DNA from 4 places in the Nocardia sp. NPDC055321 genome. Region 3 is predicted to be linked to each of the others. Evidence: riboswitches for the same ligand, from Rfam matches in the RefSeq annotation. Region 3 holds a riboswitch; each other region holds the start of a gene.
What was found. Region 3 has a riboswitch for cobalamin ahead of glyA (serine hydroxymethyltransferase). Riboswitches for the same ligand answer to the same signal wherever they lie in the genome.
Positions count from the first base shown of each region.

Region 1: linked by a shared signal. The riboswitch ahead of ACWIGI_RS17070 (ABC transporter substrate-binding protein) and the one ahead of glyA (serine hydroxymethyltransferase) in region 3 are both predicted to bind cobalamin.
Region 2: linked by a shared signal. The riboswitch ahead of ACWIGI_RS06850 (ABC transporter substrate-binding protein) and the one ahead of glyA (serine hydroxymethyltransferase) in region 3 are both predicted to bind cobalamin.
Region 4: linked by a shared signal. The riboswitch ahead of ACWIGI_RS40795 (methylenetetrahydrofolate reductase) and the one ahead of glyA (serine hydroxymethyltransferase) in region 3 are both predicted to bind cobalamin.

Region 1 is NZ_JBSHMS010000009.1:238,764-243,756, reverse strand. Features, by position in the region: gene ACWIGI_RS17080 (ABC transporter ATP-binding protein/permease) at 1-1,088, opposite strand, end outside; gene ACWIGI_RS17075 (ABC transporter permease) at 1,085-2,056, opposite strand; gene ACWIGI_RS17070 (ABC transporter substrate-binding protein) at 2,070-3,668, opposite strand; cobalamin riboswitch at 3,683-3,867, opposite strand; gene ACWIGI_RS17065 (family 1 glycosylhydrolase) at 3,924-4,993, opposite strand, start outside.
Region 2 is NZ_JBSHMS010000003.1:446,073-451,065, reverse strand. Features, by position in the region: gene ACWIGI_RS06855 (acyltransferase family protein) at 1-1,246, shown strand, start outside; cobalamin riboswitch at 1,320-1,508, shown strand; gene ACWIGI_RS06850 (ABC transporter substrate-binding protein) at 1,524-3,173, shown strand; gene ACWIGI_RS06845 (ABC transporter permease) at 3,186-4,127, shown strand; gene ACWIGI_RS06840 (ABC transporter permease) at 4,124-4,960, shown strand; gene ACWIGI_RS06835 (ABC transporter ATP-binding protein) at 4,957-4,993, shown strand, end outside.
Region 3 is NZ_JBSHMS010000017.1:107,491-112,483, forward strand. Features, by position in the region: gene ACWIGI_RS26610 (NADPH-dependent F420 reductase) at 1-221, opposite strand, end outside; gene ACWIGI_RS26615 (lipase family protein) at 416-1,819, opposite strand; gene glyA (serine hydroxymethyltransferase) at 1,985-3,298, opposite strand; cobalamin riboswitch at 3,418-3,603, opposite strand; gene ACWIGI_RS26625 (hypothetical protein) at 3,694-4,050, opposite strand; gene ACWIGI_RS26630 (helix-turn-helix domain-containing protein) at 4,285-4,993, shown strand, end outside.
Region 4 is NZ_JBSHMS010000053.1:14,518-19,510, reverse strand. Features, by position in the region: gene ACWIGI_RS40805 (IucA/IucC family protein) at 1-1,109, opposite strand, end outside; gene ACWIGI_RS40800 (GNAT family N-acetyltransferase) at 1,122-1,760, opposite strand; gene ACWIGI_RS40795 (methylenetetrahydrofolate reductase) at 2,041-3,057, opposite strand; cobalamin riboswitch at 3,217-3,385, opposite strand; gene ACWIGI_RS40790 (class I SAM-dependent methyltransferase) at 3,684-4,373, shown strand; gene ACWIGI_RS40785 (family 2A encapsulin nanocompartment shell protein) at 4,637-4,993, shown strand, end outside.

The sequences.
Region 1 (4,993 bases), on a different contig from region 3:
AGGGCCGGATCGAGTCCGGTGGCCGGATCCTGGGGCACATAGCCGACCGAGCGGCGGCCCGGCCGTCGATCCAGGCCGACCGTGCCCGAGGCCGTCATCCCGGCGGGTAGCGCGCCGAGAGCGGCCAGGGCGAAGGTCGTCTTGCCCGCGCCGGAGGGACCGATCACCGCCAGGCCAGCTCCCGCGGGCACCTCCAGCGAGATGTCCTCCAGCACAGGCGTTCCGCTCGCGTCGCGAACGGTGAGCCCGGACACCGACAGGCCCGTGCCGGTGGGCGCGTCGACCGGCCTCGGCGGCACGCTCGGCGGCGCGACGGCGTCGTTGGCCCGGTCCGTCACCATGTTGACCGAGACCACCAGCACCATGATCGCGAGCGCCGGGGCGAGCACCGACCACGGCTGCATCGAGAACCCGGGCCGATTCTCGGTGATCATCAGCGCCCAGTCCGAGGACGGCGGCCGCATGCCCAAGCCGAGGAAGCCGCTCACCGCGACCAGCGAAATGGTCGCCGACATGCGCACACCCGCGTCGGCGAACAACACCGCGCGGAGATTGGGCAGCACCTCGACCACGGCGAGCCGCCACAGCGGTTCGCCCCGGGCGCGCGCGGACTCCACGTATCCCGACGGCGCGAGTTCCAGCACCCGCGTGCGCACGATCCGGATGATCCACGGCACCGACGCCAGCGCCGCGGTCAGCGCGATCGCGATCGGCCCCGCGCCCACGGCCGTGGCGATCACGGCGATCAGCAGGAACCACGGGAGCACGATGATCGCGTCGGTGGGCCGGATGATCCAGCGATCCCAGCCTCGGCGCAACCCCGCGAGCAGCCCGAGTCCGACACCGAGCGCGTAGGCCACCGCGAGCGCCGGCAGCGCGATGGCGAGCAACGGCAGCCCGCCGTGCAGGACGCGCGAGAACACGTCGCGACCGACCACGTCGGTCCCGAAAAGATGCTCCGCCGACGGCGATTGGAACGGCCGCCCGGCCGACACGGTCGGGGAGTGCGGCGCGAGCACGGGCCCCAGCACGACGAGCAGCAGCATCGCCGCCAGCACCGGCAGCCACAGCGAACGAGATCGCTTCATACCCGCTCCCCCAGCACCGCGTGCCGCGCCCGCGGGCTCACCAGCAACGTGCACAGATCCGCCAGCAGATACACCACGATCCCGACCGCCGCCAGCAGCACCGCCGCCGATTGCACGAACGGGAAGTCGCGAGCCTCGATGGCGCGCAACAACTCCTGCGAGAGCCCGGGAAACGCGAAGAGCGTCTCCACCACCGCGACACCGCCGATCAACCCGACCACCGACCCCGCCAGCGGATGCAGGGAGGCCGACAGCGCGTTGGGCGCCACGTGCCGCAGCATGAGCCGCAACCCGCCGACTCCGTTGAGCCGCAACGTCTGTACGTACGGGCTCGCCATGACCTCGGTGGTCTGCGCGCGCACCATCCGCACCGGATGCGGCAGCAGCCCCAGCAGCAGGCAGGTCACCGGCAGCACCAGAATCTCCGGCCGGCTCCACACGCTCGCCCCGGTCGGCACCAGCGACACCGCGGGCAACAGCCGCAACGAGAGCGACACCGTGGCCACCAGCAGCACGCCGAACACGAAGGAGGGCATGGATTCCACCGCCAGCGACCCGACACTGATCACCCGATCGGTGCGGGTACCCGGGCGCGCACCCGCCAGCAGGCCGAGCCCGAGCGCGATCGGAATCAGCAGGGCCGCGGTCAGCGCCGCGAGCGCCACGCTGTTGCCGACCCGGCCCAGCAGCACCTCGGCCACCGGTCGGCCGGAGATCAGCGACTCGCCGAAATCGCCGCGCACGAACCCGGCGACCCACTCGGCGAACCGCACCGGCGCGGGCCGGTCCAGTCCCATGTGCGCACGCAGGGCGGCCAAGCGCTCCGGGGTGGGATCACCGCCGCCCGTGCGCGAGGCGACGACCGTCGCCGCGTCCGAGTCCAGCGTCTCGAACAACCCGAAGACCAGCAGCGCCACGACGAACAGCACGACGATCCCGCCGCCGGCCCGCCGGGCGGCATAGCCCATCACGACCGGCGAATCATTGCTCGGCCAGCCAGGTGGTCGCGTAGTTCGCCCAGTCGTCGGTGCCCGGCACACCGTCACGCACCCCGCCCACGTGCACGCGGGCCGCGTCGGGCCGCTTGGCGAAACTGTGCAGGATGTACCCGCCCTCGTCCCAGAGTTCGCGCTGCAGTTCGCGATACAGGGTGGCCCGGCGCGCCGGATCCATGGCCGCGCGCGCCTGCGCGAACTTGGCATCCCAGCCGGGCCGCTTCCAGCCGGTGCCGTTGCTCGGCGAATCACTGGTCATGGTCTGGCCGTAGAAGTAGTCGAGACTGTAGTTCCACCAGCCGATGTGCGACAGCGGGGCCTTGCCGCTGACCTGGGAGAAGTAGGTGTCCGCCGGCACCGATTCGAGCTTTATCGTGATGCCCGCGACCTTGGCCTGTTCGGCGAACAGCGTCGCGGATTCCAGCATGCCGGGGAAGCCGTCGGCGGTGGGCAGGGTGACGGTCAGATTCTCCTTGCCCGCCGCCCGCAGCAGCTCGCGCGCCTTCTGCGGATCGTAAACACGCTGGGGCAGATCGGCGTCGTAGAAGGGCGCGCCCTTACCGTAGATGTCGTTGCCGAGTTCGGCGTAGCCGTAGTACACCGAATCCACCATGGCCTGCCGGTCCACCGCCAGCCGCATGGCCTGGCGCACCCGCACGTCGTCGAACGGCGCGGTGTCCACGCGCATCTGGAACGCGCCCATGAGACCGGCCGGCGGGGTGACCACCGTGATGTCGCTGTCCCCGGACAGGTTTCGCGCCTGCAGATACGAGATCTCGTGCACCACATCGGCTTCCCCGGACAGGAAGGCGTTCACCCGGGCCTCGGTCTCGGCGATCTGGATGATCTCCACCTCGTCCAGGAAAACCTGCCCGTCCCAGTACTTCTCGTTGCGCCGCAACAGGATCCGGTCGCCCGGAGACCACTTGACCAGCGCGAACGGCCCGGTGCCCACCGGCAGCACCGACCCGTCGATGACGCCGGTGCCGTCCTTGACGATGTAGCAGTACCAGCCCGCGAGCACCGAACCGAAGTCCGCCAGCGGCGTTTTCATCTGCACCGTCACCACGAGATCGCTCTCGGCGCGGGTGCGCGACATGTCGACCGCGGAGAGATCGCCCGAGGAGTTCCGGGCCGGATCGAGCATGCGCTGGAAGCTCCACAGCACATCGCGCGCGGTCAGCGGGGAGCCGTCGCTGAACAGCACGCCCGGCCGCAACGTGATGCGCCATCGGCTGCCATCGGCATTCGGCACGACCGACTCCGCCAGCCGGTAGCGCAGCGTCAGGTCGTTGTTGTAGGCGACGAGCTTGTCCCAGACGTTCTTGGACACCGCGCCGCCGGCCGAACTCCCGGCCTGATGCGGATCGAGCACGTCCGCGCTCGCCGAGCGCCCGGCGATCACCGTCCGCAGGCGGCCGCCCGGCCGGGGCGGGCCCGAGGCCGCGGTGCGCGCACCGGTGTCCGAGCCGCAGCCCGCCAGAACGCCCGACGTGCCGAGCAGGACGGCCCCGAGCGCGCCCGCGCTGCCGAGCAGGAATGTGCGGCGGCCGACATCCGGCCGTCGCGGTGTGTAGTTGTTCATCAATCCTCGTTGGTGTGATCCCGATACCGCGGGCGCAGGTATCCTGGCTCCCGGATCGACACACCCCGCCGGCCTTCCAACCTGGGCAGGTCGTGACCATATTTCGGCGGATTGCTCCCCGGTGACAGTTGCGGGACAGCCCCGGATTCACACCGGTGTTCCCTACGCCGGATACCGACCCTACGGGACGGACCGGGCGCGCGGGGGACGCCCGCCGGACCGGCGGCAGCGGCTCGGTCGCGCCGCCGGGCGCGGCTATTCGACCACGGCGGGCGCCGCGCAGCTGTCCGGAACGGCGACGAGCGAGCAGGTCACCGGGTACCGCGTGGGCTTGTAGTCGCTCGGGACTCCGCCGCGCGCGGTGATGTCGCGGTAGGCGGCGACACCGTCGGTGGGACGGCGGGTCAGGCTCGGATCGTGCTGGGCGTCAACGGTGTACAGGCCGAAGCGGGCGGAGTAGTCGCCCCATTCGTAGTTGTCGGTGAGGCTCCAGTAGTTGTAGGAGACCACGTCGACGCCGTCAGCTTTGGCGCGCTGCAGCCAGTAGACGGTGTCGCGCAGATGATCGCCGCGGGTGTAGCCGTCGTCGCGACCGCCGTCCGGGCCGGTGGCCAATCCGTTCTCGATCACGCGAATGGGCTTGCCGGGGAACCGCGCCGCGATGTGGCGGAGCACGTAGTAGATGCTCTCCGGGGCCTGGGTGCTCTTCCAGAACTCCCCGGTCGCGCCGTACGCGGCGGACAGGTCGGTGACCGAGGTGGAGTAGTAGTGATCCACGCCGATGAAGTCCAGGCTCTCGCGCATCTGGTCCGGGAACAGCTGCTCCAGCCACGACTGCACGCCCGGGATCGGGATGTACGCCAGATTGGAGGAGACCTGCGCGTCCGGCTGCACGGAGTGGATGTGGCGGTAGATGTCCCGGTGCGCGGCGACGATGCCGGACACCATCGCGCCCGCGTTCTCCGGGCGCAGACCGCCGTACATGAGCTCGCGCCGGACGTATTCGGTCGGCTCGTTGAAGGTGATCCACAGCGGGCGCGCCCACGCGTAGCGATCGACCACCCGCCGCGCGAAATCGACCAGTTCCGAGGACATCTCGGGTCGATTCCAGCCGCCGCGATCCACCTCCCACCCGGGATGGACCCAGTGGTTCAGGGTGATCATCGGCCGCATGCCGGAGTCCACGATCCGCGCGATGACCGCGTCGTAGAATGCCCACCCCGCCGGATCATCGCTCCCCGGAACGGTTTCCACGCGCGACCACTCGACCGAGGTGCGATAGATCCCCACCCCCAGGCTCCGCGCCCGCGCGATGTCGGCCGCGT
Region 2 (4,993 bases), on a different contig from region 3:
CGGTCGCGCCGGGCGATTCGAGTTTCTCGACGCATTGCGCGGCCTGGCGGCTCTGGCGGTGGTGGTGCAGCACTGTTCCGAGCGGCTCTGGCCCGAGTATTTCCGCTTCTCGCAGGCGTATTTCGGACTCGGCGAGTTCGGTGTGTTCGTCTTCTTCATCGTCAGCGGATTCATCATTCCGGCCTCGCTCGAACGCGGCCGCTCGCTGGGCGCGTTCTGGGCCGGCCGGTTCTTCCGGCTCTTCCCGCTGTTCTGGGCCTGCCTGGTCGCGGCGATGCTGCTGAACTCGTTCGGCAGATATGAACTGCCGGATCCGTTCTGGGATCAGCCTGTTCTGAACTTCCTGGCGAATCTGACCATGATGCAGTTCTTCATCGGCGGCTGGGACATCCAGATCATCGGCGCTTCCTGGTCGCTGTCCTATGAGCTGGTGTTCTATCTGATCCTGTCGCTGCTGCTCATCGCCCGGATCAATCGCCGGTCGGTGCCGCTGGCGGTGGGCGCGCTGGTCCTGATCGTGCCCGGCGCGCTGTTGCCGCCCGCACTGCTCACGAGCGCGGACGCCGGCGCCCTGACCCGTTCGATCGTGGTGGTCGCGACCATCACCGCGGCGACGGTCTTCGCGTGCCTGGCGACCGACCGCCGCGCCGCGCTCGCCGCGATCCTGATCTCGGTGATCGCCGTGCCCCTGTTCCTGAATCAGCCCGGCGCCTCGGTGCTGACCTTCGGCTACCTCGCCACGATGTTCCTCGGCACGGTGCTCTACCGCATGACCGCCGGCGAGATCACCGCGCCGCGCGGGTGGCTGGTGTTCGCCTTCGCCATGTGCCTGATCTTCGGCGTCAGCACCTTGGTTCCGGCCGTCGTCGATCCGATCACCGGCGTGTGGGTCACCTGGGTCAAACAGCCCCTGACGATCCTGCCCGCCTACGTGATGTTCGCGGCCTTTCTGCTGCTGCGCCGCTACTCGTTCCCCCGCCCGCTGCTCTACCTGGGCCGAATCAGCTACTCCCTCTATCTGGTTCACGCGCTGATCCTCGACGCCATCCCGCGCTGGAACACGTCGGTCCTGGGCGTTCCCGCCCAGTGGCTGACCCTGCTGACCTGGGTGACGACGGCGCTGCTGATCTCCGCGCTCACCTACCGTTTCATCGAGAAGCCCTGTCACACTCTCGGTCACCGCGTGATCGCCAGGATCGACTCCCGCGCGAACGCGGCCGAACGACCCGCGACCGTCGCCGCGTAGCGCCCGCTGTCACGATCCATCCGCTCGCTCTCTGACGAACGAGCGGGGCAACCGAATGATGCGCGGGGAGTTAGCCGACCACCCGCGAGGCCGCGGCTGCTAGGTTCAGCGGGCAGGGAACACCGGTGTGAATCCGGGGCTGTCCCGCAACTGTGACCGGGTAGCAGACCTTCATCTGACGGCCACGACCTTCCTGGGTTGGAAGGCCGAAGGCGAGCGTTGATCCGGGAGCCAGGATACCTGCGCCCGTTCAGGATCGAGCTTCACGAGGATGAGAATGCGCGTGTACGCACGCCGCCGGCCCGGTGCCGAGCGGCTATCCGACCATGCTTCCGGTGCGGGGCGACATCGTCGCTCCCGGGTTGCGGGTGTCGTCGCCGGATTGCTCGCGGTGGCCATGGTCGCCGCCGGGTGTTCGGCGAGTGAGAGTGACGGCGCGGCTTCGGCCCGCGCCCTGCGGGAGTCCGGCGACGGCACGCTGACCATCTACAACTCCTACAAGATCGCCGGGCTGGATCCCGCGGGCACCGGCACGAACTGGCTGTTCGACTGGGGTGTCGCGGAGAACCTGCTGCAGGTCAACGAGACGGGTGAGGTCGCGCCGTGGCTGGCGGAATCGGTTACCCGTGAGGGGGATAACCGCTGGGTCGTGGCCCTGCGCGAGGGCGTGACCTTCCAGAACGGCAAGCCCGTCGACTCCGCCGCGGTCGCGGCCGCGCTGACCAGGCAGATCGCCAAATCCGCCGCGGCCCGGGTGTATCTGGACGCGGCCACGACCGTGCGGGCCGACGGCAAGCGCGTCGTGATCACCACGCCCGCCCCGAACGCGATGGTGCCCGCCGCGCTGGCGGCCCGGGACAACTCGCTGCAGATCTACGATGTCGCCGCGATGGACGCCGCCAACGGCGATTCCGCCAAGATCGTCGGCGCGGGCGCGTACTCGGGCCCGTACGCCATCACCGCGTGGTCGCCGGACAACCTGGTGCTCGCGCCGTTCGGAAACCATTGGGAGGGAACGCCGCCGCTGCGGGGCGTCACCGTGCGCGTGGTCCCCGACGAGCAGGCCCGCCTCGCCGGCGTGCGCAGCGGTGAAGCCGACATGGCGTTCTACCCGTCCACCTCGGCGAAGCTGGAACTGCGGGGCGAGAAGGACATTCACGTGCTGTCCTCCGAACTCGCCCTGCAGTCGCTGCTGGTGGACATGAATCTGAAGGCCGGAATCTTCACTGATACCGCCGTGCGCAAGGCCTTCACCGCCGCCATCGACTACGCGGGCATCGCCGCCGATGTCGGCAACGGCCAGTTCGCACCGGCCGCCGGGCTCTACCCGCCGACCATGTCGTTCGCCTCGGGCAACCAGCGGTACGACCTGAACGAGGCGAAGGGCCTGCTCGACGCGGCCGGCTGGACACCCGGCCCGGACGGCATCCGGGTCAAGGACGGCCGGAAACTGCTGGTGCGGTTCGTGACTCAAGCTCAGGGCCCGGAGACCACCGATGTCGCGATCGCGATGAAGGACCAGGTCGCCCGTGCCGGTTTCGAGCTGCGGATCGACAACGCCGAGGATTCGGCCGCGGTGAAGAAGGACCCGGCCGCGTGGGATTCCTCGGTGGCACTGAGCGGTTCGCTCTCGGGTACCGCCGATCCGATCCAGCCGTACCTGGTGCGCTGGACCACCGGCGGCTCGGCGAACGCGCAGGGCGTGGCGAATCCCGAGATCGACGCCATCGGCGCCCAGCTGCGCGGCGAGTTCGACACCGCCCGCCGCGACGCGCTGCTGCAACGGGCACAACAGATTCTGGTGCGTGACCAGGCGTACGTGGTGGCGGGCACCTTCAAGTACTTCACCGTGGTCACCGGCCCGGAGTGGGCCGACTACACGGTGTCGAGCGTGCGCAGGCACATCACCAGCCGGACCGGCGAATAGCCCGGCTCGGCAATGCGATTGGTAGCCCTGGCCCGGCGCCGGGTCGTCGAGGCACTGCTCACCCTGCTGGGCGCGAGCGCGCTCATCTGGGCCCTGATGCCGCTCGCCCCGGGTGATCCGGCGCGCATGATCCTTGTCGCGCAGGGCGTTCCGGAGCCGCCGCCCGAGCAGATCGCCGAGCTCGAGCGCACCCTGCACCTGGATCAGCCGGTGCCCGCGCAGTACGCGCACTGGCTGTGGGGCGTGCTGCGCGGCGATTTCGGGCTGTCCTTCGTCTCCGGCCGCCCGGTCGCGGGGGAGTTCACCGAGCGGCTGCCCGCGACGCTGCTGCTGGCGTCGGTGTCGCTGGCGCTCGCGCTCGTGCTGTCGGCCGGGCTGGGCGTGGTCGCGGCGCGGTATGCGCACCGCTGGCCCGACCACGGCGCGCGCTGGCTGGCACTGGTTTTCGCCTCGGTGCCGGGATTCATCGTGGCGCTGCTGTTGATTCAGGTGGTCGTCGTCGGAATGGGTGTCGGCAAGGCCGCGCTGGACGGCACCTGGCGGCAGGTGTGGCTGCCCGCGATCTGTCTCGCGGTCGGATTGTTCGACACCTGGTCGCGCCTGCTGCGGGCGAATCTGCTGGCATTCCTGGATTCGCCGACCGCCGCGGTGCTGAGCGCCCGGGGCGCCTCGCGGTGGCGGATTCTCTGGCGGCACGCGCTGCCCAACAGCGCGGTGCCGTCGCTGCACGCGCTGGCGGTCGGTGCGGCCGTGCTCATCGGCGGGGCGACCGTCGTCGAAACGGTGTTCACCTGGCCGGGTCTCGGCTCGTATGTGGTGGAGTCGGTGAAAACCCGGGATCTGCCGGTGATTCAGGCGTTCACGATCTTCGCGACGGCGAGCTACGTGCTGACCAGCGTGGCGGCCGATCTGCTGTCCGCGGTTATCGACCGCAGGATCGCGGTGGAACCGTGAGGGCCGCCGTCCGCGCCCACCTGTCGGCGGCGCCCGCGTCCGTCCGCGTCGGCGCCGCCCTGCTGGGAGCGCTGGTGCTGCTGGCGATCCTGGGACCGCACGTGGCGGCGTTCGGACCCAACGAGCCGCACTACGCGGACAAACTCGTCGCGCCGAACTCCGAATACTGGCTGGGCACCGACCAGTACGGGCGCGACCAGTTCTCCCGGGTGATGCACGGCCTGCGGCTGTCGTTGTTCTCGGCCTTCGCGGTGCTGGCGGGGTCGGCGACGATCAGCCTGCTCGTCGGGCTCGGCTCCGCCCTCTTCGGCGGCGGATTCGATCGCGCGGTGTCGCGGCTGACCGATGTCGTCTTGGCCGTGCCCGCGCTGGTGCTGGCCCTGGCCGTGGTCGGCCTGCTCGGTCCGGGCTATCTGAATCTGCTGCTGGCACTGGTGATATCGAGCTGGGCGGCCGATGCCCGGGTCGCGCGGGCGCTGACCCTGGACGCGCGCAATCGCCCGTACGTGATCGCCGCGCGGGTCGCGGGGGTCAGCAGGCCCGCCATCGGGGTCCGGCATCTGCTGCCCGCGGTGTTCGGCCCGTTCCTGATCGTGGCGACCCTGCGGCTCGGCGGCATCGTCGTGGCCCTGGCCGGGTTGTCGTTCCTCGGACTCGGCGTGCAGATGCCGGAGGCGGAACTGGGCGCGATCATGGGCGACGCGCGCCGATTCCTCACCGCCGCACCGTGGTTGCTCATCGCTCCGTCGATGCTGATCCTGGCCATGGCCGCCGCCGCGAACCTGCTGGCCGAGGGGCTGCGGGACCGGCGCGATATCGAGGGGATCCGATGAGCGTGCCGATCGCGGAGATTCGCGGGCTGACCG
Region 3 (4,993 bases):
AGCGCGACGTCGGCGACCCGGTCGAACGGCACCGCCAGCACGACCACGCGCCCGTGGTCGATGGCGTCGGTGACAGACCCCGCCCGCCCACCGGCCCCCAGCGCGGCCTCCGCCGCCCGCTCGGGGTCGCGCCCCGCGAACAGGACGTCGTGCCCCGCGCCGCCCAGCAGCCTGCCGACCGCCGACCCGACCGCGCCCGATCCGATCACTCCGATTCTCACCCGAACCCCCTGGTCCGTAGCCGTGGTGGCAAGTCCGGTGGTCCGCTCCCGAAGGAACAGACATTCCGGTCTCGATGCACCGAAGGTAGGTCGCCCCTACCCCCTGCTACCTCACCCATACCGGGTGAAGGCGCCCGCCGGGGGCGCGGGGAGCATCACCGTCGAAGAGGCACCTCACCGACCTCGACCCGGACCTACTTCACCCCGATCGGCTTGCCGAAGAACGAGCCGAGCGTCTCGCCGAGAGTCTGTCCCAGCAGACCCAGGCCCTCGGCATTCGTTGCCATCAGCGGGGTGTCGGAGACAGCGCACCCGGGGGCGGCGGGTTTGCCGTCGAGGCGGTCGCGCAGCCACAGCAGTGCCGTGGTGGAGCCGGAGATCTCGGTGGTCACGTGCTCGCCCAGATGCTCGCGCGTGTACTGGACGCGCGCGGCCGGATCCTGGCAGTAGGTGTCGACCAGCGTGTTGACCGGTCCGACCGGAATCAGCTCGTCGGGATTGGCCTGCCAGATGAACATCGGCATGTCCGGGGTGGCCTTGCCCATCCGGGTGCGGTCGAGGGTGTCGCGCACGATCGGATTGCGCATCGGATCGCCCTCGGGCACCCGCAGCATGCCCTTCATGTTCGCGAACGGGAACAGCCCGGTGTTGTACTGCACGCACAGCCCGCCCTTGACGACCTTCAGCGTCTGCCCGAGCAGATCCAGGTCGCGATCGAGCAACGCCCCGAACTCCGGGTACTCGCGGCCGAGACCGATGACGGCGGAGAAGATCATGCCCGCCCAGATCTGACCGTTGCCGATGTCGAGCAGGGGACCGAAGTCGGCGGGCACGCCGCCCTCGGCCGTGCCGACCACGTTGAGTTCGGGTGCGTAGGAAGCCTTCAGTTCGGCGGCGTGCCCGGTCGCGATCGCACCGCCGGAGTAGCCGTACATGCCGATCCGGGTGTCCGGAGCCAGCCGCATCGGCTCGAAGTCCCGGGCGGCGCGAATCCCGTCCAGGGTGATCCGCCCGGCCAGCGGCCCGGCGCCGAACGCGCTGTCGGGTCCCTGATAGTCGGGAATGACCACCGCCCAGCCCTGTTGGATGGCAGCCTGCGCGATGACGAACTCCAGCGGCGCGACGATCTGCCCGACGGCCGCGGCCGCCGACCACTGCTGCACGGCGTAGGAGGGCGCGCAATAGGCGGCCAGCGAATCCTCGGCCACCTGCATCGAGACCAGCTTGTCGGGTGCGGACCCGCGCGGTTTCAGCACCGTCGCGACGGCCGGAATCGCCTCGCCGCGAGTGTTGTTGGAGCGGAACGACACCTGCCAGGCATCGACGTTGAGCGGGATCACCCCGGCGTTGGCCACGTTGACCTGCCGCGCGGCGATGATCTCACCGGGCGCCTTGCTCGCCACCACCTCGGGGGACGGCCGATAGAAGCCCGGATCCAGTTCCGGGGGCACCGCGAACGCCGGTGCGGGCGCGACCGCGACGGGTGCGGACCCGCCCGGCTCGCCCATCGCGGTCGCGGTGGTGAACGTGCCCGCCACCGCGGTGAATGCCAGGGCCGCCACGGCCATACGGCCCGGCAGCGACGCGCGCAGCGCCATAGGTCGACTCCATCTGCTCCATGTGAGACCACACTGACTCACATCGAGGGCACACTATCTTGCACACCACCGTCTAGCAAGATCCGTCCGAGACAGTGTGCCGAAAGATTGCCGGTCTCCGTTCCGGTTGCCCCCTCATGGCGCCCGGAACGGAGACCGCGCGTGTCAGAGCAGCTTCCAGTCCTCGAGGCCGTCGTACAGCGGAAGGTCGCGGGCGAGCGTGGAGACCCGCCCGCGCAGCGCGTCGAGATCGGCTCCGCCCGCCAGGGCCCTGGCGATGATGTCGGCGACCTCGGTGAACTCGGCGTCGCCGAAGCCGCGGGTGGCCAGCGCGGCGGTGCCGATCCGCAGGCCCGAGGTGACCATCGGCGGGCGCGGATCGAACGGAACCGCGTTGCGGTTCACGGTGATTCCGATTTCGTGCAGCAGATCCTCACCCTGCTGACCGTCGAGCTCGGAGTGCCGCAGATCCACCAGCACCAGGTGGACGTCGGTGCCGCCGGTCAGCACGCTGATGCCGCGCTCCTTCACGTCCGCCCCGCCCAGGCGCTCGGCCAGGATCTTCGCCCCGGACAGGGTCCGCTCCTGCCGGTCCCGGAACTCCGCGCCGGCGGCGATCTTGAAGGAGACGGCCTTGGCGGCGATGGCGTGCATGAGCGGTCCGCCCTGCTGGCCCGGGAACACCGCGCTGTTGAGCTTCTTCGCGAACTCCTGTTTGGCCAGGATGAGTCCCGAGCGCGGCCCGCCCAGGGTCTTGTGCACGGTCGAGGAGACGATGTCGGCGTACGGAACCGGAGACGGGTGCAGTCCCGCGGCGACCAGACCCGCGAAATGCGCCATGTCGACCCACAGGTACGCCCCGATCTCGTCGGCGATCGCGCGGAAGGCCGCGAAATCCTGATGCCGCGGGTACGCCGACCACCCCGCCACGATCACCTTGGGCCGTGCCTCGAGCGCGATCTCCCGGACCCGGTCCATGTCGATGCGATGGTCCTGCTCGCTGACCCCGTACGCGTGCACCTCGTACAGCTTGCCGGAGAAGTTCAGCTTCATACCGTGCGTGAGATGCCCGCCGTGCGCGAGGTTCAGCCCGAGCAGTTTCTCGCCCGGGTTCATGAGCGCCATGAGCACCGCGGCGTTGGCCTGCGCGCCCGAATGTGGTTGCACGTTGGCGAATTCGGCGCCGAAGAGTTCCTTGGCGCGCTCGCGGGCCAGGGTCTCCACCACATCGACGTTCTCGCAGCCGCCGTAGTAACGCCGTCCGGGATAGCCCTCGGCGTACTTGTTGGTGAGCACGCTGCCCTGCGCCTGCAGCACCGCGCGCGGCACGAAGTTCTCCGAGGCGATCATTTCCAGGGTGTCGCGCTCGCGGGCGAGCTCACCCGCCATCGCGGCGGCGAGTTCGGGATCGAGTTCACCGAGTGATTGCGTATTGACCGAAGCCGTACGGGTATTCGAGGTGGTCACGGGAAGCTCCATGGGGCGGTGCGGAGGATCGCCGCCCTATCCGCGCACACGCCGACGCCCGCGCCCGGGGCTGCCGGGACGGTGCTGATCGGTGATACGCCCGGTCCACGAGGCGACGACCACCGGATACGGCGTATCCGGTACAGCGGGCAGGTCTTCGGACTCGCGGGCACCGGCCCCGCACGGGGTCCACCTACTGGCCGTCGCTTCCCGGACGCGGGGTCCAGTGCGTGTGACGGCGGTCGTTCCTGCTCACCGCTGCGGGACAGTCCCGGATTCTCACCGGGTTCCCTCTCACCCGCGGTGGCGTCACCGCCGCGCGGGCTTCGACGCGCGCGATGGGGTCAGGGGCTCCGTGGGCCACATCGCGAGCGAACCAGCTGCGCCACCAGGATAGGCATCGGTGTTCAGTGGCCGGTGCCGGGGGCGTCGAGACCGCCCGGCTCGCGCGCGCCGCCGCGCGCGTAGGTCTCCTCCGGTTCGACGGTGATCACATCGACCACCGCGACCAGTCCGGTGGGAACCACCGCGGCGTCGAAGTGTTCGACGTTCGGGACGAACACCGCCGTGGCGCCGGTGCGGTTCACCGCGACCCGCAGGCGGTGCACCCACTCCTGGGTATGGGCGTCGAACACCAGGATCTTGGACAGGTCGTACCCGAGCCGGGCCGCGGCACTGCGGATCAGGCGCTCGTCCCACGGTTGCCGCCCGCCGGAGACGTCCTTGTTCAGGAAGCCCAGGGCCTTGGGGCATTCGAACATCACCGGCACCCCCCATCCGAGGCGAGGGGCCGTGGATCCTCGTCGGCGCGCATGCGTTCCATGTCCGGTTCCTTCGGTGTGGATTCATCGAGTGCGCCTGTCGCGCCGAAGATTCGACAAATCGGACGAACCGCTCCGGCGCTGGTCGCTGTATCCAGCGTGCCGCCGCGACCTGCGGCGGACTCACACAATCTGTGGCAGTCTCGATACCGGGGAACCGCTTGAATCGAGGCCGTGATGAGTGAGGAATCGGCTGGAGTCGGCTCGCGAGTCGCGCAGGGCCGCAAGCTCCGGGGATGGACCCAGGCCCGGCTGTCCATGGAGACCGGAGTGTCCACCTCGTTGATCAGCGCCGTGGAACAGGGCCGGCGCGCGGCCACCCCGGCCTTCATCGCGGCGAGCGCGAAGGCCCTGCGCACCAGTACCGCCGAACTGCTGGGGCAGCCGTTCGCGCCGACCAGTGTGGAGGATCGGGAACTGCACGGTGCGATCGCGCTGCTGCGCAACGAACTCGCCGCCTACGACCTGGCCGATTCCGACATCGAGGTGCGCCCGCTCGCCGCGCTCGCCGACGCCGCCATCCGGGCCCGCCGGTACCGGCGCGACGCCGCCGCCCCCAAACTGGCCGCGCTGCTGCCCGCCCTGCTCACCGAAACCCGAGTCCTGGTGCACCGCAGCCACGGTCACGACCGCGATCGGGTGTTCGTCGTGCTGGCCGAGCTGTACTACAACGTGCGCAGCCTCGCGCACAAACTGGGCTACGTGGACCTGGCGGCCAGCGCCGTGGATCGAATGACGTGGGCCGCCACCGCGAGTGGGGATCCGCTGTGGATCGCGGCGAGCCGATTCCATCGCGCGAGCCTGCTGACCAACGGCGGTGATTGGAAGACCGCGCTCGTCTTTCTCGAGCAGTGCCGCACCGATCTCGAGGCCCTGCTGCGTGCGG
Region 4 (4,993 bases), on a different contig from region 3:
GGGCTCTCGCGCCACAGCGCCGCGAGCAGTTTGCGGTACTCCGAGCCGGGCTGGGTGATGGAGGTGTAGCTGGGGCTGCGGTAGCCGATGGCCGCGACCTCGTACAGCATCTCGAAGTCGAGCGACTTCAGGTACTCGTCACCGCTGACCAGACCGCGGATCCAGTCGTTGATCAGTGGGGTGTTGCGCATGTAGTCCGCGGACATGCCGCGGGTGAACCCCATGTTGACGATGGAGAGCGCCATCTTGACGTAGTGCCGGGTGGGGCGGGTGGTGTTGAACAGCGTGCGGATGGACTGCTGCGGCTGGTACAGGTCCGGCCCGGTGCCCAGTTCCACGATCTTCTGCTCGGCGATGTCCACGGCGTAGACGCGGGAGATCTTCTCGAGCCACTGCCACGGGTGCACCGGCATGTAGTAGTAGTGCGCCGGATCCAGGCCGCGGCCGGAGAGCACCGCCGCGAAGCGGTCCAGGGTGTCCGCGCCCAGTTCCTCGCGCACCACCGAGTCGTAGTCGACGCCCTCGACCGCGGCGAACTCGCAGTGCTCGCGCCGGACCGCGACCCAGGTCAGCGCGAAACGCGAACCCCATTCGGGCGCATAGTTCTCCACGTCGTGGACGCTGAAGCCCAGCCGGCCGGCGTTGGCCACGATGCACGGATGACCCTCGGTCATGGTGCGTTCGATGGTCTGGAAGTCCGCGACCGCCAGCTCCGCGGCCGCGATGCGCCGATCGTCGGGGCGATTCGCGCTCATGATCAGGGTGTTGGTGAACTCCTCGAGGTATTCCGGCAGCGCGTCGCGCGGAATGCCCAGGGAGCCACTGAGATCGATGATGAGCTGGGTGGCGTCGATGCGCGCGGGCTCGCCGTCGCGGGTGCGGCGCAGTGACGACTCGTCGATGCACCAGCTGTCCAGGGACAGCACCTCGGCGCGGAAACCGTATTCGGTCAGGCCGTCATCGGAGTGCAGTACGTAGACGCCGGGGGTCAACTCGACGGGGTGCACGAACCGCTCGTGGCAGAACTCGGCCAGGATCTTGGTCGCGATTCTGGTCTCGTAGGTCTGCCAGAACGCGGATAGGCATGCGGAAGCTTCGGGGCTGGTCAAAGCACTACCTTCTCAGGAGTTCGCGAGCTGGAAGTCGGTCGCCAGGGACCGGCCGTTGTCCGTGAGCCGAATGAAATCGGCACGGGTGCAGTAGCTCAGGCGGGCGATCTTGTCGGCCACCGGGAAATCACCCGCGACCTGGAAACCGACCGCGGCGTTGAGCTTCTGCACGTGCAGGTTCCGGTGATCCGGCTCGACCACGACTCGTTCGGCGCCGCACTCGAAGAAGGCGGTGCGCATGATGTGCAGCATGACGTTGCCGGTGAAGCCCGGCAGCCGGCGCTCGCTGTTGGACACCAGCAGGTGCATGCCGATGTCACCGGCGGTGTGCTCGTACCCGGTGCCCGGCTTGGCCAGATCACTGGTCTGCGGGTTGTACAGCTCGAACAGGAACTGCGGCTCGTCCTCGAAAGCGCCGATCCACATACCGAATCGCGGATCCGGGTCGGACTTGGCGACGCGGATCAGATCCTCGACGTCGGCCGGGGTGCTCTCGAGCATGCCCCAGTACGCCGACTTGGGGTGGATGAGCCACCGATGAGCGGTCTCGGTGTCACGTTCGATATCGATGGGCCGGGCGGTCAGCTCGTAAACAGCTGGTTCGACAACTCCATCGGTACCCGGACTCGTCTCGGGACGAGCAACCACCATCAGAAACCCTCTCGCAGATCCACATTCGCGAGTTAGGGTAACCTATTTTATTAGGGTGGGCTAACCCGAAGATCGCGGCGGGCCCCTCGCGACACGCGAGCCATAGCGGCAGGCTTTCAGCATCTACGGCCGGTCACCGGATGTAATCGCTGATCAGCGCGCACTTACGTAGTAAACGTAGCCTAACCTCAGCCGATTTAGGTTAGGCTAGCGTAACGCAGATCTCAGAGCCAGCCGGTTGCCGGGCCCGTCCGGGGTTTCCGGACCCGCCGCCGGTTTCTCAGGCGCTCAGCGGCGCCGCGGTGACCCGGTAGCCGAGATTGGTCAGCACCTCGGTCGTCGCCTTGGCGAAATTGAGGGTGATGAAGTGCAGGCACGGCGCGCCCTCGTCGATGAGACGCTGCGCCATCTCGGTCGCGATCTCGATGCCCTCGGCGCGCACCGCGGCCCTGTTCTCTTCGGGCCCATCCCCCGCCGCGCGCCGCAACCGCGCCAGCACGGCGGGCGGGAGTTCGCGGCCGGACAGCTCCACCGCGCGCTGCACCGTGCGCAGGGAGGTGATCGGCATCAGCTCGGGAATGATCGGCTTCGCGCCCTCGACCAGGTCGTGCGCGGCCACCCGATCCCGCAGGCGCAGATAGTGCTCGACGTCGAAGAACATCTGGGTAATCGAATAGTCGGCTCCGGCGCGGAGTTTGGCGACCAGGTGCGCGGTATCGGTGGCCAGGTCCGGTGAGCGGTGATGCCCCTGCGGGAACGAGGCCACCCCGACGTTGAAGTCGCCGAGATCGCGCACGATGCGCACCAGCTCCTCGGCGTACTCCACGCCGTCGGGGTGCCGCTCCCACGCCCCGAGCGGATCGCCCGGCGGATCACCGCGCAGCACCAGGATGTCGCGGATGCCGCAGTCGGCGTAGGAACCGACCAGGGCGCGCAGTTCGGCGATGCTGTGGCCGACCGCGGTCAGGTGCGCCACCGGCAGCAGGGTGGTCTGCTGGGCGAGCTCGCCGGTGATGCGGGCGGTGCGGTCCTTGGTGGAGCCGCCGGCCCCGTAGGTCATGGAGACGAAGGCCGGGTGCATGCGCTCGAATTCCCGGACCGTGCGCCACAGCCGGGCCTCGCCGGCGGCGTCACGCGGCGGATTGAACTCCACCGAGAAGGGCACCCGCGCACCGGAATGGATGCGCAGGTTCTGTACGACCGAGGCGCGCGCGGCGGCCAGGGGCGCGACGCGGGCGGTGCGTTCGATCGGCGCGCGGCCGGGCACGGCCGCGAATGTATTGTCCGGGTTCGTCATTGGTGAGCTCCATGGTCAGCATGCCGATGGCCACCTCATCGCGAGTGCACGCTGAAAGGAGCCCTTGATGTGGCGTCGTGCGACGCCCGGTTCCGCTCGGCATGCCACCCGGTCCACGAGGCGACAACCGCCGGATACGACGTATCCGGCACAACGGGCAGGTCTTCGGACTCGTGGGCATCGACCCGTGACCCGGGTCGGCCCCGGCGCTCGTGCCGGGGCTGGTCCTATCGGCCATCGCTTCCCGGGCAACGCGCCCAGCGCGGAATGACGGCTGTCGTTCCCACTCACCGCTGCGGGACAGTCCCGGATTCCCACCGGGTTCCCTCTCGCCCCGCGGCGCGCGAGCGCGCCACCGGGCTTCGACGCCTTCGGACGGATCAGGGGCTCCTCGATACCGCCTCCGGCGAACCAGCTGCGCAGGCGAATATAGCGAAGTGGTACCGCCGCCGACAACCACACCCCTGCCCGGCGCGTCCCGGCGTCGCCCGGCCGCGTGTCGCGGCGCCGACGCGCCCGGACGGCCGCGTAGTCTGCGTCCGTTCCGAAGCCGCTGATCAGAGCCTGGAGAAGCCGTGAATTGGGAAGCGTGGCAAGAAAGTTGGGATCGCCAGCAGGAGTTGTACATGCCCGATCGCGAGGAGCGGTTCCGGGTGATGCTCGATCTGGTGACCGCGAGCGCCGGGAAGGCGCCCCGGGTCCTGGACCTGGCCTGTGGGACCGGCACCATCACCCGCCGCCTGTTCGCGCGGCTGCCCGAGGCGAGTTCGGTTGCGGTGGATCGAGACCCGACCCTGCTGGCGATGGCGCGCGGTTCCTTCGCCGATGACCCGCGCATCGTGTTCGTCGTCGCGGACCTGGAGGATCCGGCCTGGACCCGGGCCCTGCCGCCCGAACCGTTCGACGCCATCCTGACCGCGACCGCCACGCACTGGATGCAGCCCGCCGATCTGGCCCGCCTCTACGCGGACCTGCCTGCGCTGTTGCGCCCGGGCGGGCTGCTCGTCAACGCCGATCACATGCCCGACCCGGGGACCCCGCTGCTGAACGAGCTGGACGAGCGGATCCAGCGCGGACATCAGGAGCGCGTGCGCTCGGAAGGCGTGCCGGATTGGGAACAGTGGTGGGCGAGCATCGCCGACGATTCCCGGCTGAGCAACGAACTGGCCGCCAGTCGCGCGATCCTGGACAACCGGCCGCAGGGCGTTCCGCAGACCCTGGACTGGCATCTCGACCATGTCCGCGCGGCGGGGTTCACCGAAGCCGGGGTGGCGTGGCGCTCGATCACCGACGCGGTGCTCGTGGGCGTGCGCTGAGGCGCGGGGCCGCACCGGTTTCCACGCGTGCCGCCCGCGCGCTCATTACCGCGCAATTACGGTTTCCTCACTGTTAGCTCGTGACACCTCTCCGGCGGAGTGCACTCCTTCACATTCACGGAAGTGGTGGCATCGAATCGCGGTATCGCCAGCAAACTTCCAGGACACGCCCGCCGTGTGGTTCACCAGGACAGCGCCGAATCCCGGGGTTAGTATTCCGTCCCGTCGGTAACCCCCAATTTGCCTAATTGAAGGCGGTTTTCATGACAAGTACCGTGCCGCAACCGGTGGCACTGGGCGACGAGGCCGCTCGGACACTCGCCAATGCCACCAAGACCGTTCCGCAGATGGAGTCGATCACCCCGCGGTGGTTGGTCCATCTGCTGAGCTGGGTGCCGGTGGAAGCCGGTATCTACCGGCGCAATCGGGTGACGCACGAGCAGACCGTCGACATCAAGTGCGACAACTACGACGAGTCCCCGCTGCCGGAGACCTTCATCGACTACGAGAAAGATCCGCGCGAGTACCGGCTCAAGGCCGTGCACACGATTCTCGACGTGCACACCCGGGTCTCGGACCTGTATTCCAGCCCGCACGACCAGATCTCCCAGCAGTTGCGC